2 regions of the Streptomyces nigra genome follow, and region 2 is predicted to be linked to the other one. Evidence: riboswitches for the same ligand, from Rfam matches in the RefSeq annotation. Region 2 holds a riboswitch; the other holds the start of a gene.

Region 1 (7,002 bases), 5.6 Mb from region 2:
GTCGGCGGATCACTGGGACTGTCGATCCTGGTCACCATGTACGGGACGGCCAGCAACAACGAGGCCGAGAAACAGATCCCGGCCTTCCTGGCCCAGGCCACCCCGCTGGAACGGCTGCGCTTCGAACGCACCGGGCAGCTCCCGGCGCGGTTCGCCGACGAGATCCTCAGCGCCGGTGTCTCCGCCGCCTTCATCACGGCCGCGATCTTCACGGCGATCGCCGCGGTCATCGCCCTGCTCGTGATCCAGGTGCGCCCGTCGGACCTCGAACGCCTCCAGGGCGGCGGCGTACCGGCGGCCTGACCGGCACCCCGCGGAGCCCCAACGCGGTTCCCGCATCGCCCCGTTGGGTGTGACGACGTTCACCCCCATGTGGCTGGATGTAGTGAATGCGTTACACAACAGGCGCGTAAGGGACGGTAGCGCAGGCATCACGCGACCGCGGAGGTTTCGATGCGACCTTTCACCCTGAACTACGCGTTCCCCACAGGAGTCACCCAGGCGGTGACGCCGTACACGTTCGACCCGGCCCGGCAGTTGAACATGCTGCCCGACGGCCGCCCGGCCGTCAGCGACCCGGATCTCCTCCTCGCCGCCGGCACGACGACCTCCACGGCCGGTTCCGCCACCCACTTCGACGACTGACGAACCGGCCGGCGCATGACGGTACTGATCCTCACGTCCGAGGAGGACGTGACCGCCGACATGGTGGTGAGCGAACTGCACGCCACGGGCACGCCCGTGCTGCGGCTGGACCCGGCCGACCTGCCCGGCAAGGCCGTGCTGTCCGCGGACTACGCCCACGGCGACTTCGACGGGCATCTGTCGGTCAACGGCCATGTGCTGTCGATGGGAGGGCTGCGCTCCATCTGGGTGCGCCGGCCCGGTGAACCGGCCGCCCACGCGCCCGACCCCTCGCCCTGGCTGACCGCCGAGACCCGGCAGGCGCTGTACGGCATGCTGCACTCCGCCGCCGCACGGTGGATGAACCATCCCCGCAACGCCGACCAGGCACGGCTCAAGCCCTGGCAGCTCAGACTCGCCCACCTCAGCGGATTCGCCGTACCGCCCACGGTGTTCACCACGGCACCGCGGCTGGCGCGCGCTTTCGTCGAGCAGCACAAAGAGGTCGTCGTGAAGTCCGCCTCCGGACCGCCGCCCGGCGAGCCGCCGCTGGCCCTGCCCACCACGCTGATCGGCCCCGACGCGGACTTCTCCGCCGTCGCGGCCGGGCCGGCCCTGCTCCAGCGGTACGTCCCCAAGCGGGCGGACATCCGGCTGACCTGCGTCGGCACCGGACTGTTCGCCGCACGCAAGACCGCCGAACCCGACCAGATCGACGGCCGGTACGGCGACACCGGGCATCCGTGGGAACCGGTCCCGGTGCCCGACCGGATCGGCAAGTCGGTGCAGGAGTACGTCACCCTGGCCGGACTGGCGTACGCCGCCTTCGACTTCGCGGAGGACGAGGACGGCATCTGGTGGTTCCTGGAGTGCAACCAGGGGGGTCAGTTCGGCTTCGTCGAGCTGGAGACCGGGCAGCCGATCGCGGCCGCGGTCGCCCACTGGCTGGCGCTGCAGCGCCGCCCGGACCGGCGCGGCAAGGAAGCCGGCATCGGGCGCCCCTGAGCCCTTACGACCACCCACGACCGCACCCCCGACACACCACGGCGTCGGGGGTGCGGTCGTCTCACGCGGGCCGGATCGCGCTGTGGATCGCGTCCTCGCCGGCGTAGTGGATGGACTCCTCGCGGATGACCGTGCCGGGGCCGGGGGCGTGGATCATCATGCCGTTGCCGGAACAGATGCCGACGTGACCGGCGTGGTACAGGACCAGGTCGCCGGGCTCCAGGTCCGTGAGCGCCACGCCCTGACCGGCGGTGGCCTGCTCCTGGGCGGTGCGGGGGAGCGCGATACCGGCGGCCTTCCAGGCGGCCTGGGTGAGGCCGGGGCCGTCGTAGGTGTTCGGTCCCGTCGTGCCCCAGACACAGGGCTTGCCGATCTGAACCCGGGCGAACTCCAGGGCCCGCAGGGCCCGGCTGTCCTGCGGGGCCGCAGGGGTCGGAGCGACCGCCGGATAGCTGCCGGTCTGGTCCACGGCCGGGAAGCCACCCGTCTGCGCGACCGCCGGATAGCTGCCGCTCTGGTCCACGGCGGGGAAGCTACCGGTCTGACCGACAGCCGGGAAACTCCCGGTCTGCGAGACCATCGGGAAGCTCCCGGACTGGTCCACCATCGGGAACCCAGCGGTCCGGTCGACCACAGGGAAGCTCCCGGTCCGGTCGACCGCCGGGAAGCCGCCGGTCTGGTCCACCATCGGGAACCCAGCGGTCTGGTCGACCACAGGGAAGCTCCCGGTCCGGTCGACCGCCGGGAAGCCGCCGGTCTGGTCCACCATCGGGAACCCAGCGGTCCGGTCGACCACAGGGAAGCTCCCGGTCTGGTCGACCGCCGGGAAGCCGCCGGTCTGGTCGACAGCCGGGAAGCTCCCCGTCTGACCGGCCGCAGTCGCGGAGAAGCCCGCGTCAGGCACGCCGTACCCCTGAGAGGCACCCAACTCCGACCCGGCGACAGGAGTTGCCGTGAGATAGGCAGCCGAGGCGGCCGAAGTCTCCGAGGGCTGCCCCGCCCAAGCCGTCGACCCCGGTGGAACCGTCGTCAGATCGGCGGGGCTCTGCGCCTCCAGGGCGTCCCACTGGTTCTGCGCAGAAGCAGGCGCAGCGGCAGCAGCAGGGACGGCGGCCGCCGGCGCCTCGATCGCCGCCAAGGACCGCCCGGTGTACGCCGACAGCAACTCACGCGCCTGCGACAACTTCCGCTGGCTGCGCTCCTTGGTCGTACGCAGGGAGGCCCGCTGATCGACCTCACTCTGCACGGCAGGTGCGACGGGCGCCGCAGGCAGTGCGAGCGCGCCCCCCGCCTCACCCCCCGCGGGCAGAGCCGCCACAGGCCCCGCCGTCAGCTCACCGACAGCCGCCGAACGCGAGGCACCGGACGTCAACTCGGCGACAGGGGCACCCGATCCAGCAGGCAGCTCCAGAGCCGTACGCCCCGATATCTCGCGCGCCCCTTCACCCCCGCCCGACGGGCGCGCACCCCGCGCCGGGGCGGCGGGCCGTTCCGGCATCCGGTCCTTCGGCAGGGTGGCCGGCATCGTCGGACCGAGCTTGGACCGGGCGACGTCGAACCACTGCCGGGCCACGTCGTCGAGCGGGGCGGCGCCACGGCCGCGGTCACCGTCGCGTCCGGAGGCCGCCGGACCGCCCGCGCGCTTGCGCGGTCCTGTGGACGAGGCGCGGGTGGCGTTGAAGGTCCCCGTGTCGGTCTCGGCCCGGTCGTAGAGCGAACTGACCCGCCGGCTGACCTCCTCGCGGCTCGGCCCCTCGTCCGCCTGGGCGGCGCCGGTCGACTGGCCGAACAGGGCCACCGAGGTGAGGGCTGCTGCCGAGGCGAGCGCGGAGTTGCGCATGCCGGTGCGTTCCGGCGCCATGGGCGACGTGCTCCTTCCGTACTCCGCCTACCGAGTTAGCTGACGGGTTCGGGCGTTTCGCGTCGGAAGGTGTGCCCTACGACCCGGCCCGTCACGGCCTCGGGTCGATTCACCCCATGATTCGGTTGGGTCCTCGGCTCCGCGGCCCCGAAGGGCGCGCCGACTCGGCGGAGGTCGCACGTCCCGGCGGGGATCGCCGGAGTTCAACGCGCGTCCTGGGCGGTAACTTAGCCAACTTGTGTGCCTGCAGTGAAGATTGACGTGTGAAATGTCCGATACGTTTTTGTGACCTTCGACGCTTGTGACGGCGGCCGGCCGCCGTCGCCGCGCCATGTACCTGCGTGAATACGGAGGGTGGCGGCGCTCGCGATCCCCTCCGCCGCCCGGACGAGGTCTTGCCCAGCCCTCCGAAACACGTCACACTGGTACCGAACGAATGGTCGGTTGGGAAGCGGGAGCGATGACGACCTCACACTCCGCCGAGGCGCCCCCACAAGGGCCGCTTGAGGAGCACTTCGACGCGACGATCGCGCGCGACCAGCGCATCGAGCCGCGGGACTGGATGCCGGACGGCTACCGCAACACGCTGATCCGGCAGATCGCGCAGCACGCCCACTCGGAGATCATCGGCATGCAGCCGGAGGGGGAGTGGATCACCAAGGCGCCCTCGCTGCGCCGCAAGGCGATCCTCTTCGCCAAGGTGCAGGACGAGGCCGGACACGGTCTGTACCTGTACTCGGCGGCCGAGACCCTGGGCGCCGACCGCGCCGACCTGACCGAGCGGCTGATCGAGGGTCGCCAGAAGTACTCCTCGATCTTCAACTACCCCACGATGAGCTTCGCCGACGTCGGCGTGATCGGCTGGTTCGTGGACGGCGCCGCGATCTGCAATCAGGTACCGCTGTGCCGCAGCTCCTACGGGCCGTACGCGCGCGCGATGGTGCGGATCTGCAAGGAGGAGTCGTTCCACCAGCGGCAGGGCTACGAGCTGCTGATGACGATGATGCGCGGCACCGACGCCCAGCGTGAGATGGTCCAGGACGCGGTGAACCGCTGGTGGTGGCCCTCCCTGATGATGTTCGGCCCGCCCGACGACTCCTCGCCCAACTCGGCCCGCTCGATGGCCTGGAAGATCAAGCGGCACAGCAACGACGAGCTGCGCCGGCGCTTCGTCGACATGACGGTCCCGCAGGCCGAGAAGCTCGGCGTCACCCTGCCCGACCCGGAGCTGCGCTGGAACGCCGAGCGCGGCCACCACGACTTCGGCACGCCCGACTGGGACGAGCTGATGCGGGTCATCAAGGGTGACGGCCCGTGCAACGCACAGCGGATGGAACAACGCAGGAGCGCCCACGAAGAGGGCGCCTGGGTGCGGGAGGCGGCCACCGCCCACGCGGCCAAGCAGGCCGCCCGCGCGGAGAAGGGAGCGGTGGCATGAGCACCGGAAAGCAGGACTGGCCGCTGTACGAGGTGTTCGTCCGGGGCAAGCGCGGACTGAACCACGTCCACGTCGGCTCGCTGCACGCCGCCGACGACCGGATGGCGCTGACCCACGCCCGCGATCTGTACACGCGGCGCAACGAGGGCGTCAGCATCTGGGTCGTGCGCTCCGAGCACATCGCCGCCTCCACGCGCGACGAGAAGGACCCGTTCTTCGAGCCCAGCGCCGACAAGGTCTACCGCCACCCGACCTTCTACGACATCCCCGACGACGTCCCCCACATCTGAAGGAGAGGGCATGAGTGACGACCACGTCTATCTGACCCTCGCCGAGGGACACGAGGACGACACCCGCTGGGCCTACGGCACCGGCTTCGAGGACCCGCTGCACGGCGTCGACACCACCGTGCCGCACGACGTCGACGCCGCCGCCCTGGCCGCCCTGTGCGTCGCCCTCGGCGACGACGCGCTCGTCTCGGCGCAGCGCCTGGGGGAGTGGGTCACCCGCGCCCCCGAGCTGGAGGAGGAGGTCGCGCTCGCCAACATCGGCCTCGACCTGCTCGGCCAGGCCCGGCTGCTCTACTCCCGCGCCGGCCAGACCGACGGCACCGGTCGCGACGAGGACGCGTACGCCTACTTCCGTGACGCGGCCGACTTCCGCAACGTCCGCCTGGCCGAACTGCCCAACGGCGACTTCGCGTTCACGATCGTCCGGCTGCTGGTGCTGTCCAGCTGGCGGCTCGCGCACTTCGAGCGGCTGGCGTCCCACCCGGACCCCGTGCTCTCGGCGATCGCCACCAAGGGCGCCAAGGAACTGCGCTACCACCGGCAGTACGCCGCCGAGTGGGCGGTGCGCCTGGGCGACGGCACCGAGGAGTCCCACCGCCGTATGCGCCGTGCCCAGGAGCAGGTCGCGCCCTACCTGGGCGAGCTGTTCACCGCGTTCGACGTACGGCTGGAGGTCGTCGCCGACCTCAAGCAGGTCACCGACGCGGCCGGACTGCCGATGCCCGTGTACCGCCCGCTGCCCGGCTGCGGACGCGAGGGCGAGCACACCGAGCACCTCGCCCCGCTCCTCGCCGAGTTGCAGGGCGTCGCCCGCGCGCACCCGGAGGCGACATGGTGACGACGCTCCTCGACGCCCGGCGCGCCCGGCACATCGCCGCCCAGGTGCCGGACCCCGAGCTGCCCATGCTCACCCTCGCCGACCTGGGCGTCCTGCGGGACGTCGAGATCACCGAGGACGGCACGGTCGTCGCGAGCCTCACCCCGACCTACTCCGGCTGCCCGGCGATGGCCGAGATGCGGGCGGACGTCGCGGCACGTCTGCGCGCCGCCGGATACCCGCGCGTGGAGATCCGCACCGTCCTCGACCCGCCGTGGACCAGCGACTGGATCACCCCGGCCGGCCGCGCCAAGCTCGCCGAGCACGGCATCGCCCCGCCCGGCCCCGCGCCGCGCGGCGGCCCCGTCGCGCTCGTGCTGTCACCGACCCGGCACGCCGTGGCCTGCCCGCGCTGCGGCTCGGCGGACACCGAGGAGACCTCCCGGTTCGCCGCCACGTCCTGCAAGGCACTGTGGCGCTGCCGGGCCTGCAAAGAGCCGTTCGAGTACGTCAAGGAGATCTGATGGAAGGCCTCAGGGAAGCACAGACGGCCGCCGCGCCCGGCCCGCGCGCCCGCCGCCGTCCGGCCTTCCACAAGCTGCAGGTCGCCGCCGTGCAGCCGCTGTGCTCCGACGCGGTCGCCGTCAGCTTCGACATCCCGGACGGGCTGGCCGAGGAGTTCGCGTTCGCGCCCGGTCAGTCGCTGACGCTGCGCCGCGAGATCGACGGGCGCGACGAGCGGCGGTCGTACTCGATCTGCTCGCCCGTCGGCGCGCGTCCGCGCATCGGCGTACGGGTCGTGCCCGGCGGGCTGTTCTCGTCCTGGCTGGTCCACGACGTACAACCCGGCGACGTCGTCGAGGTGATGGCCCCCACCGGCGCCTTCACCCCCGACCTCGGCACCCCCGGCCACCATGTGCTGATCGCGGCGGGTTCCGGCATCACCCCGATGGTGTCCATCGCGGAG
Region 2 (7,002 bases):
GCCGGTGTCGCCGCTGTGGTAGATCCGGTGCTCCTGCGAGGCGACCACCCAGGAGGCCCAGAGCGTGTGCTGTGTGTTGCGCAGACCGCGGCCGCAGAAGTGGCGGGCCGGGGTGGCGGTGAGGGTGAGGCCGCCGATCTTCGTCGTCTCGTGCCAGTCCAGTTCGCGCAGCCGCTCGGCGGGGACGCCCCAGTGTTCGAGATGGGCGCCGACGCCGAGCGGGACGGCGAACAGGGTGTCGGTGCCGGCCAGCGCCTTGATCGTGGGGAGGTCGAGGTGGTCGTAGTGGTCGTGCGAGATGACGACGACGTCGACCGGGCCGAGCGCGGCGAGCGGCAGCGGCGCGGGATGCAGCCGCTTGGGCCCGGCGAACGGGAACGGTGAGCAGCGCTCGCCCCAGACGGGGTCGAAGAGCACCCGGCGGCCGTCGATCTCGGCGAGCACGCTGGAGTGCCCCATCCAGGTCAGGCGCAGTCCGGTGGCCGGCGGTTTCGCCAGGTCGGCGTAGGTGGTGGGGTGGACCGGCACGGTGCCCTTGGGGACTCGGAGCGGCCGGGTGTCCTTGTCGAAGAAGACCTTGGCGAACTCCAGCATCGAGCCGGACGGTCTGGTCCGCGCGGTTCCCCCGGGGTTCTGGAACACTCCGTCGCCGAAGTGCGGCGATCTGCGGATGCGCTCCATGCGCTCACCGCTGGGGTCCACGCCGAACGCCGTGGGCCGCAGGACGTTCAGCCCGGAGCTCGAGAAGCGGGAACCGGCCACGGTACCTCCAGATGGAGTCGGTGAGGCTTCCATTATGGGCGGCCCCACCGACAGTCCCCCGCGGTGCGGGCCGACAGCCCCTGTCGTTGCGAACGCCGGGTCCGCGGTGTTCGTTCCCGTGTCCCGGTGAGTGCGCGTGCCGTTTGCGTTGACATGTCCTTGCCTTCCTCGTGATACTGACCCGTCGTTCAGGAGCGATGCGGCTCTCCCGGCCCGGGCGCCTCCGCCACCTCGCGGACGACCGCCCCAGCACCCGCCGACCCCGGAGTTCGCATGCCCTCGCCCTTCCTCTCGCTCACCTGGACCGACGACGTCACGGGCCGCCAGGGCTTCCTGGTCGTGGACCGGCTGGTGCGCGGCGTCTCCTCCGGCGGACTGCGGATGCGGCCGGGCTGCACGCTGGAGGAGATCGCGGGGCTGGCCGCGGGCATGACGCTCAAGGAGGCCCTGCACTACGACCCGGACGCCCGCTACGTCCCGCTGGGCGGCGCCAAGGGCGGTATCGACTGCGATCCGCGGGACCCGGAGGCGTACGGGGTCCTGGTGCGCTATCTGCGGGCGATGCGGCCGTACATCGAGACCATGTGGACCACGGGCGAGGACCTGGGGCTCAGCCAGGACGTGGTGGACCGGGCCGCCCGCGAGGTCGGGCTCGTCTCGTCCGTGCAGGCGGTCTATCCGCTCCTGGACGACGAGGCCGTGGCCCGCCGCCGGCTGGCGGAGGCGTTCGCGGTGGACGTCGACGGTATCGGGCTCGACGAGCTGGTGGGCGGCTGCGGCGTGGCCGAGTCGGTGCTCGCCGCGCTGGACCGGGCCGGGGCGCCGCGCTGGCGGACCCGTGTCGCGCTGCAGGGCCTGGGCACGATGGGCGGGGCCACGGCGCGGTTCCTCGCGCGCGCGGGGCTCACCGTGGTGGCCGTCGCCGACATCAAGGGGACCGTCGCCAACCCCGCGGGTCTCGACGTCGAGGCGCTGCTGGCGGCGCGGGACGCCTACGGGACGGTGGACCGCGCGGCGCTGCGCCCCGGGGACCGCGAGCTGCCGGGGGACGCCTGGCTGGCGACGGAGGCGGAGGTGCTGGTGCCGGCGGCCGTGTCGTACGCGGTGGACGCCGCCAACCAGGGGCGGATCACCGCCCGCTGGATCGCGGAGGCAGCGAACATGCCCGTCCGTCCGGAGGCGGAGGCGCTGCTGGCCGCGCGCGGCGTCACCGTGCTGCCGGACGTCGTCGTCAACTCCGCCACGAACGCCTGGTGGTGGTGGACGCTGTTCGGGGACATCGGCCCGGACGCGGACGAGGCGTTCGCGTACACGCGGCGCGCCATGCGGGCGCTGACCGACCTGACGCTGGCCCGCGCGGAGGCCGACGGGACGACACCGCGGGCCGCCGCGCACGCCCTGGCCGCCGACCGGCTCCCGGTGATCGCCGAACGGTTCGGCCGGCACCGCTGATCTCCGGGCAACCGGGGCCCACGGGCCGGGTCGGCGCGGGCCGTTAGGGTGACGGCGTGGCGAGGGCGAGAGTGCGGTTGAGTGTGGCGGAGCGGCGGGCGGACCTGCTGCGGGCCGCCGTGGAGCAGATAGAGGCGCGGGGCGTGGCGGCGGTCAGGATCGCCGACGTGGCCTCGGCGCTCGGGGTGAGCAACGCCCTGGTGCTCTATCACTTCGACACCAAGGAGAAGCTGGTCGCCGCCGCGTTCGCCCACGCGGCCGAGGGCGACCTGGCGCGGCTGCGCGGCATCCTGGGCCGCCGTACGACGGCGGTACGGCGGCTTCGGGCGGCCGTGCGGTGGTACGCGCCGACCGGTCAGGCCAAGGGCTGGCGGCTGTGGATCGAGGGGTGGGCGGCCGCGTTGCGCGAACCCGCCCTGCGGGAGGTCACCCGTGAGCTCGACCGGCAGTGGAAGAGCGCCCTCGCCGGGGTCCTCGCCGAGGGCGCGGAGGCGGGCGAGTTCGCGTGCCCGGACCCGGCGGCCGCCGCGCTGCGCCTGACCGCCCTCCTGGACGGGCTCGCCGTCCAGCTGACGTCGTATCCCGGGTCGCTGTCCCGCGCGCGGGCGCAGGAGTGGGTGGACGAGGCGCTGGCCCGGGAACTGGGCCTGGACCGGGCCGCGTTGACGGCCTCGCCGCGCTGAGCGGCCGCCGCCCGGGACCGGCGGGGCCCCCGGGCGGCGCCGCGCCCCCCCGTCCGTCCCCCCGGGTCAGGCCACCGACTCGATCCGCATCTTGATGTCGTACGGCGAGAGCGTGCCCTTGGCCGTCACATGGTCCCCCGAGGACTGGCCGCGCAGCCGCCGTCCGATCCACGGCACCAGGTACTCGCGCGCCCACTGGACGTCGTCGCGGCGGATCTCCAGCGTCCCCCGGGGTGGCAGCGGCGGCCAGGGCTGGTCCGGGTCGGCCGGGATCTCGAGGCCCAGGACCTGGCCCGCGCGCAGCGCCACGCGCGTGTGCCCCTCGGGAGAGAGGTGGAGCCGGTCGCTGTCCCAGGCCCGGCGGTCCTGGACGGTCCGCAGGGACCACAGGTCGAGCACCGGGCAGCCGTAGCGGTCGGCGATGGCGCGGACGTGCCCGTTGTAGGTGGCGATCTTGCCGCGCAGGTGCTTCAGCACGGGTACGCCACGGGTGTCGAAGCCCGTCGTCACCATCACGGTGCCGGCGGCCGAGGTGAGCCGGACGACGGCCCGCTCGAACCGTTCGGCGACCTCGTCGGGGTCGGTGCCGGGCCGCAGGATGTCGTTGCCGCCCGCGCAGAACGACACCAGGTCCGGGGCGAGTTCGACGGCCTTGGGGACCTGTTCCGCCACGATCTGGTCCAGCAGTCGCCCGCGCACGGCGAGGTTCGCGTACCCGAAGTCGCCCTCGGGACGCCGGTCGGCCAGAAGGACCGCGAACCGGTCGGCCCAGCCGACGAACGACCCGTCGGGGCCGGGGTCGCCGACGCCCTCGGTGAAGCTGTCCCCCACCGCGACGTACGACCCGATCACTGCTCTGCTGTCACTCTTCGAATCGTCTGTCACGTCGGGACATGATTCACCTTCCGATGTGACCTACGCGACCGTAGGAAGGGGTTGACGAGCGGTGAGATAAGCCACTGCCAAAGCCTTCACCAAGTCCGGAATACGGCTCCGCACAGGGGCGTTGACCGCCGAAACGCCCGCGCGTGCACCCGCGGGCCCACGACGACAGGCCGAAGGCCGGACCCGGGGGTGGGGTCCGGCCTTCGGCGTGCGTGTCAGGCAGGTGGTGCGCATGCGTGTCAGGGAGGTGGTGCGCGCCGTGTGCGGGGGTCAGCCGATGGCGACGCCCTTGGAGCGGAGGTAGGCCACCGGGTCCACATCCGAGCCGTAGCCCGGCGCGGTGCGGATCTCGAAGTGCAGGTGCGGACCGGTCACGTTGCCGGTCGCGCCGGAGAGGCCGATCTGCTGGCCCGCGGTCACCGTCTGGCCGCTGGAGACGGACAGCGAGGACAGGTGGGCGTACTGGGCGTAGTAGCCGTCGGCGAGCCGGATGACGACCTGGTTGCCGTACGCGCCGCCCCAGCCGGCGGAGACGACGGTGCCGGCACCGACCGCCTTCAGGGGGGTGCCGGTGGGGGCGGAGAAGTCCACACCGGTGTGGTAGCCGCTGGACCACATGCTGCCCGCGACCTTGTACGAGGTGCCGACGGCGGAGGCGGAGACCGGGGCGCTGAAGCCGTTGACGGTGCTCGCCTCGTCGGCGCTCTGGGCGGCCGGGGCGGCCTTCTGCGGCGCGGCGGGCTTGGCGGCGGGCTTCGCCGAGGACTTCGACGCGGACGGGGCCGGGGCGGACGCCTTCGGGGCGGCGCCCTCGGCCTTGGTGCCGATCGACAGCTTCAGACCCGGGTGGATGAGCGACGGGTCGGCGCCGACGGCCTCACGGTTGTCGGCGTAGAGCTTCTTCCAGCCGCCGCGGACGTCCTGCTGGTCGGCGATCTTCGCGAGGTAGTCACCGCGCTTCACCTCGTAGGTGCGCGTCTTCTGGGCGGAGGCCTTCTGCGCCGGGGCCTTCTTGGCGGCGACCTGGACGGACTGGACCGCCTTCTCCGGAACGGACTGGCCGGTCGCGGCGTTTGCGCCGGTGGCCCCGATCAGCGGCAGCGCGAGAGCGGCGCCACCGGTTCCGGCGACGGCGATCGTCCGGGTGAGGCGCAGGGACTTGGGACGGCGGTGCTTACCCTTCGCGGGCATGACGAATTCCTCTCCGGCGCCTGCGAGGTGAGCTGTCGGGTGCGGGCTGGAGATGCCCGGTCGCGTCGGGACGCGACTTGACCCCAAGCCTGTTCCGGAGACCGGAACAGGCGATGTACCTGTGGGTCCCCCGCTCCTGCCGTGTACGGGTGAGTGTGCGCGGATTCCGGTCGGCGGCAGGATTAGGCGTCCGTCCGGATTGGTGGCGAACGTAAGCGAGAGAGACGCAAGGGAACAAGTGAGGGGTTCCGCCCGAATGCGTTCACCTTGATCCCTTACGGCATTCAACGGTCACCCTGCGTGCATTTCGAAGGGACCTCTTTGCTCGAAGTCCCGGGAAAAGCACGATGATTACGTGGACATGACGGGCGACGCACCGTCACGGATATGACGCTCCTCACGTGACGCCGCTCCAGCTTTCCTTATTACGGAGCGAGTTGGAATGAAGGCATTAATTCGGACAGAAACCCCAGATGTGACTCCGATGGATATCCGACCCATTGAACCTTCCCGTCGATTCCGATCCGAATACGACATGAGGTGCCCGCAAAACCGGACGAAGTGCACGTTGACAAAGATGACATCAGCCGACTTTCGCCCGTTTCGACCCATTGCCACCGAGTCATCCCCTGTGGACAACTGAATGGCGCACGCAGCCATGTCGTATCGTCGGAGTCGCACCTCGCCGGCCTCATCGCCGAGCCGCGCCGGCGGGGCCGACCGGGAGGAGCCCCCGTGACGCAGCAGATCCCGTCGACCGAGCCCGAACTGGCCGGTGTGCGCAACTTCCGCGATGTGGGCGGCCTGCCCACCGTCGACGGACGACGGGTGCGGCACGGCGTGCTGTTCCGCAGCGGCCACCTCGCCCACGCCACCCCCGAGGACGCCGCCTTCCTCGACTCGCTGGGCCTGCACACGATCTTCGACTTCCGCAACGCGGCGGACCAGAAGCTGGAGGGCCCCGACGTCGAGCTGCCGGGCGTCCGCAATGTGAACCTGCCGCTGTCCGACCCGGCGGACGGCGCGGAGTTCTGGAAGATGGTCCGGGACGGCGACCTCGACCAGCTGCGGGAGATCCTGGCCGACGGCAAGGGCGCCGACCGGATGATCGCCTCCTACCGCTCGATGGTCACGGACCGGACCGCCGAGCACTCCCGGATCCTGCAGTCTCTGGTGGAGGACAGCGTCCCGGCCCTGATGCACTGCGCGGCCGGCAAGGACCGCGCCGGCCTGTCGATCGCGGTGACGCTGCTCGCCGTCGGCGTCGAGCGCGAGGCGATCGTCACCGACTACCTGAAGTCCAACGAGAAGCACCGCCGCTACAAGGTACGGCGCAGCGGCAGCAACCCCTCGGCCTACTCGCCCGAGGTCATGGAGCTGCTGAGCCCGCTGTTCGACGCGCGGGCGGAGTACCTGACGGCGGCCTTCGACACGATCGACGCGACCTGGGGCGACGTCGACACCTACCTGGGGCAGGGCCTGCGGCTCACGCCGGAGGCCCGGGAGCGCCTGCGGGAGCGCCTGATCGACTGAGGGACGCGGGGTACGGCCCGAGGGGCACGGGGTACGTCTACTGCCCGCCGCCCGCCTCGAAGAGGAAGTAGACGAAGGCGGCGAAGACGTGCCCCACCGCGATGTAGATGATGAGCCGCACCCACAGGGCGCGCGGGAACTTCTCCTCCATGTCGCTCATGGCGTCACTCCAGGGGTCGGGCCCAGGCACAGGGTGGCCGTGGGGCTCTGCAACAGGGTGTGGACGAACAGCAGCTCGACCCCGCCGTCGTCCTCGGCGGCGATGCGGTGCGGGGTGAGCGAGTCGAAGTGCGCGCTGTCCCCGGGGGCGAGCCGGTGGGTGGTGTCGCCGAGGCGCAGCCGCAGCCGCCCCTTGAGGACGTGGAGCCACTCCTCGCCGGGATGCACCCGCACGATGTCGCCCTGCGACCCGTACGGCACATGGACCCGCAGGGCCTGCATGGCGCGGCCGGAGACCCCGGCCTGCCAGTAGGTCCAGCCGCCGGCGGCGGTGGGT

What was found. Region 2 has a riboswitch for cyclic di-AMP ahead of DC008_RS29710 (LysM peptidoglycan-binding domain-containing M23 family metallopeptidase). Riboswitches for the same ligand answer to the same signal wherever they lie in the genome.
Region 1: another riboswitch for cyclic di-AMP. It lies ahead of DC008_RS35865 (C40 family peptidase); the one in region 2 lies ahead of DC008_RS29710 (LysM peptidoglycan-binding domain-containing M23 family metallopeptidase).

Annotation. Positions count from the first base shown of each region.
Region 1 is NZ_CP029043.1:820,927-827,928, reverse strand. Features, by position in the region: gene DC008_RS03810 (MFS transporter) at 1-303, shown strand, start outside; gene tgmA (putative ATP-grasp-modified RiPP) at 454-645, shown strand; gene tgmB (ATP-grasp ribosomal peptide maturase) at 661-1,629, shown strand; gene DC008_RS35865 (C40 family peptidase) at 1,691-3,490, opposite strand; cyclic di-AMP (ydaO/yuaA leader) riboswitch at 3,499-3,670, opposite strand; gene paaA (1,2-phenylacetyl-CoA epoxidase subunit PaaA) at 3,951-4,928, shown strand; gene paaB (1,2-phenylacetyl-CoA epoxidase subunit PaaB) at 4,925-5,218, shown strand; gene paaC (1,2-phenylacetyl-CoA epoxidase subunit PaaC) at 5,229-6,056, shown strand; gene paaD (1,2-phenylacetyl-CoA epoxidase subunit PaaD) at 6,050-6,559, shown strand; gene paaE (1,2-phenylacetyl-CoA epoxidase subunit PaaE) at 6,559-7,002, shown strand, end outside.
Region 2 is NZ_CP029043.1:6,465,039-6,472,040, reverse strand. Features, by position in the region: gene DC008_RS29730 (MBL fold metallo-hydrolase) at 1-762, opposite strand, end outside; gene DC008_RS29725 (Glu/Leu/Phe/Val dehydrogenase dimerization domain-containing protein) at 1,036-2,214, shown strand; gene DC008_RS29720 (TetR/AcrR family transcriptional regulator) at 2,286-2,897, shown strand; gene DC008_RS29715 (SGNH/GDSL hydrolase family protein) at 2,964-3,749, opposite strand; gene DC008_RS29710 (LysM peptidoglycan-binding domain-containing M23 family metallopeptidase) at 4,053-4,973, opposite strand; cyclic di-AMP (ydaO/yuaA leader) riboswitch at 4,978-5,139, opposite strand; gene DC008_RS29705 (tyrosine-protein phosphatase) at 5,709-6,506, shown strand; gene DC008_RS29700 (DUF6126 family protein) at 6,544-6,666, opposite strand; gene DC008_RS29695 (helix-turn-helix domain-containing protein) at 6,663-7,002, opposite strand, start outside.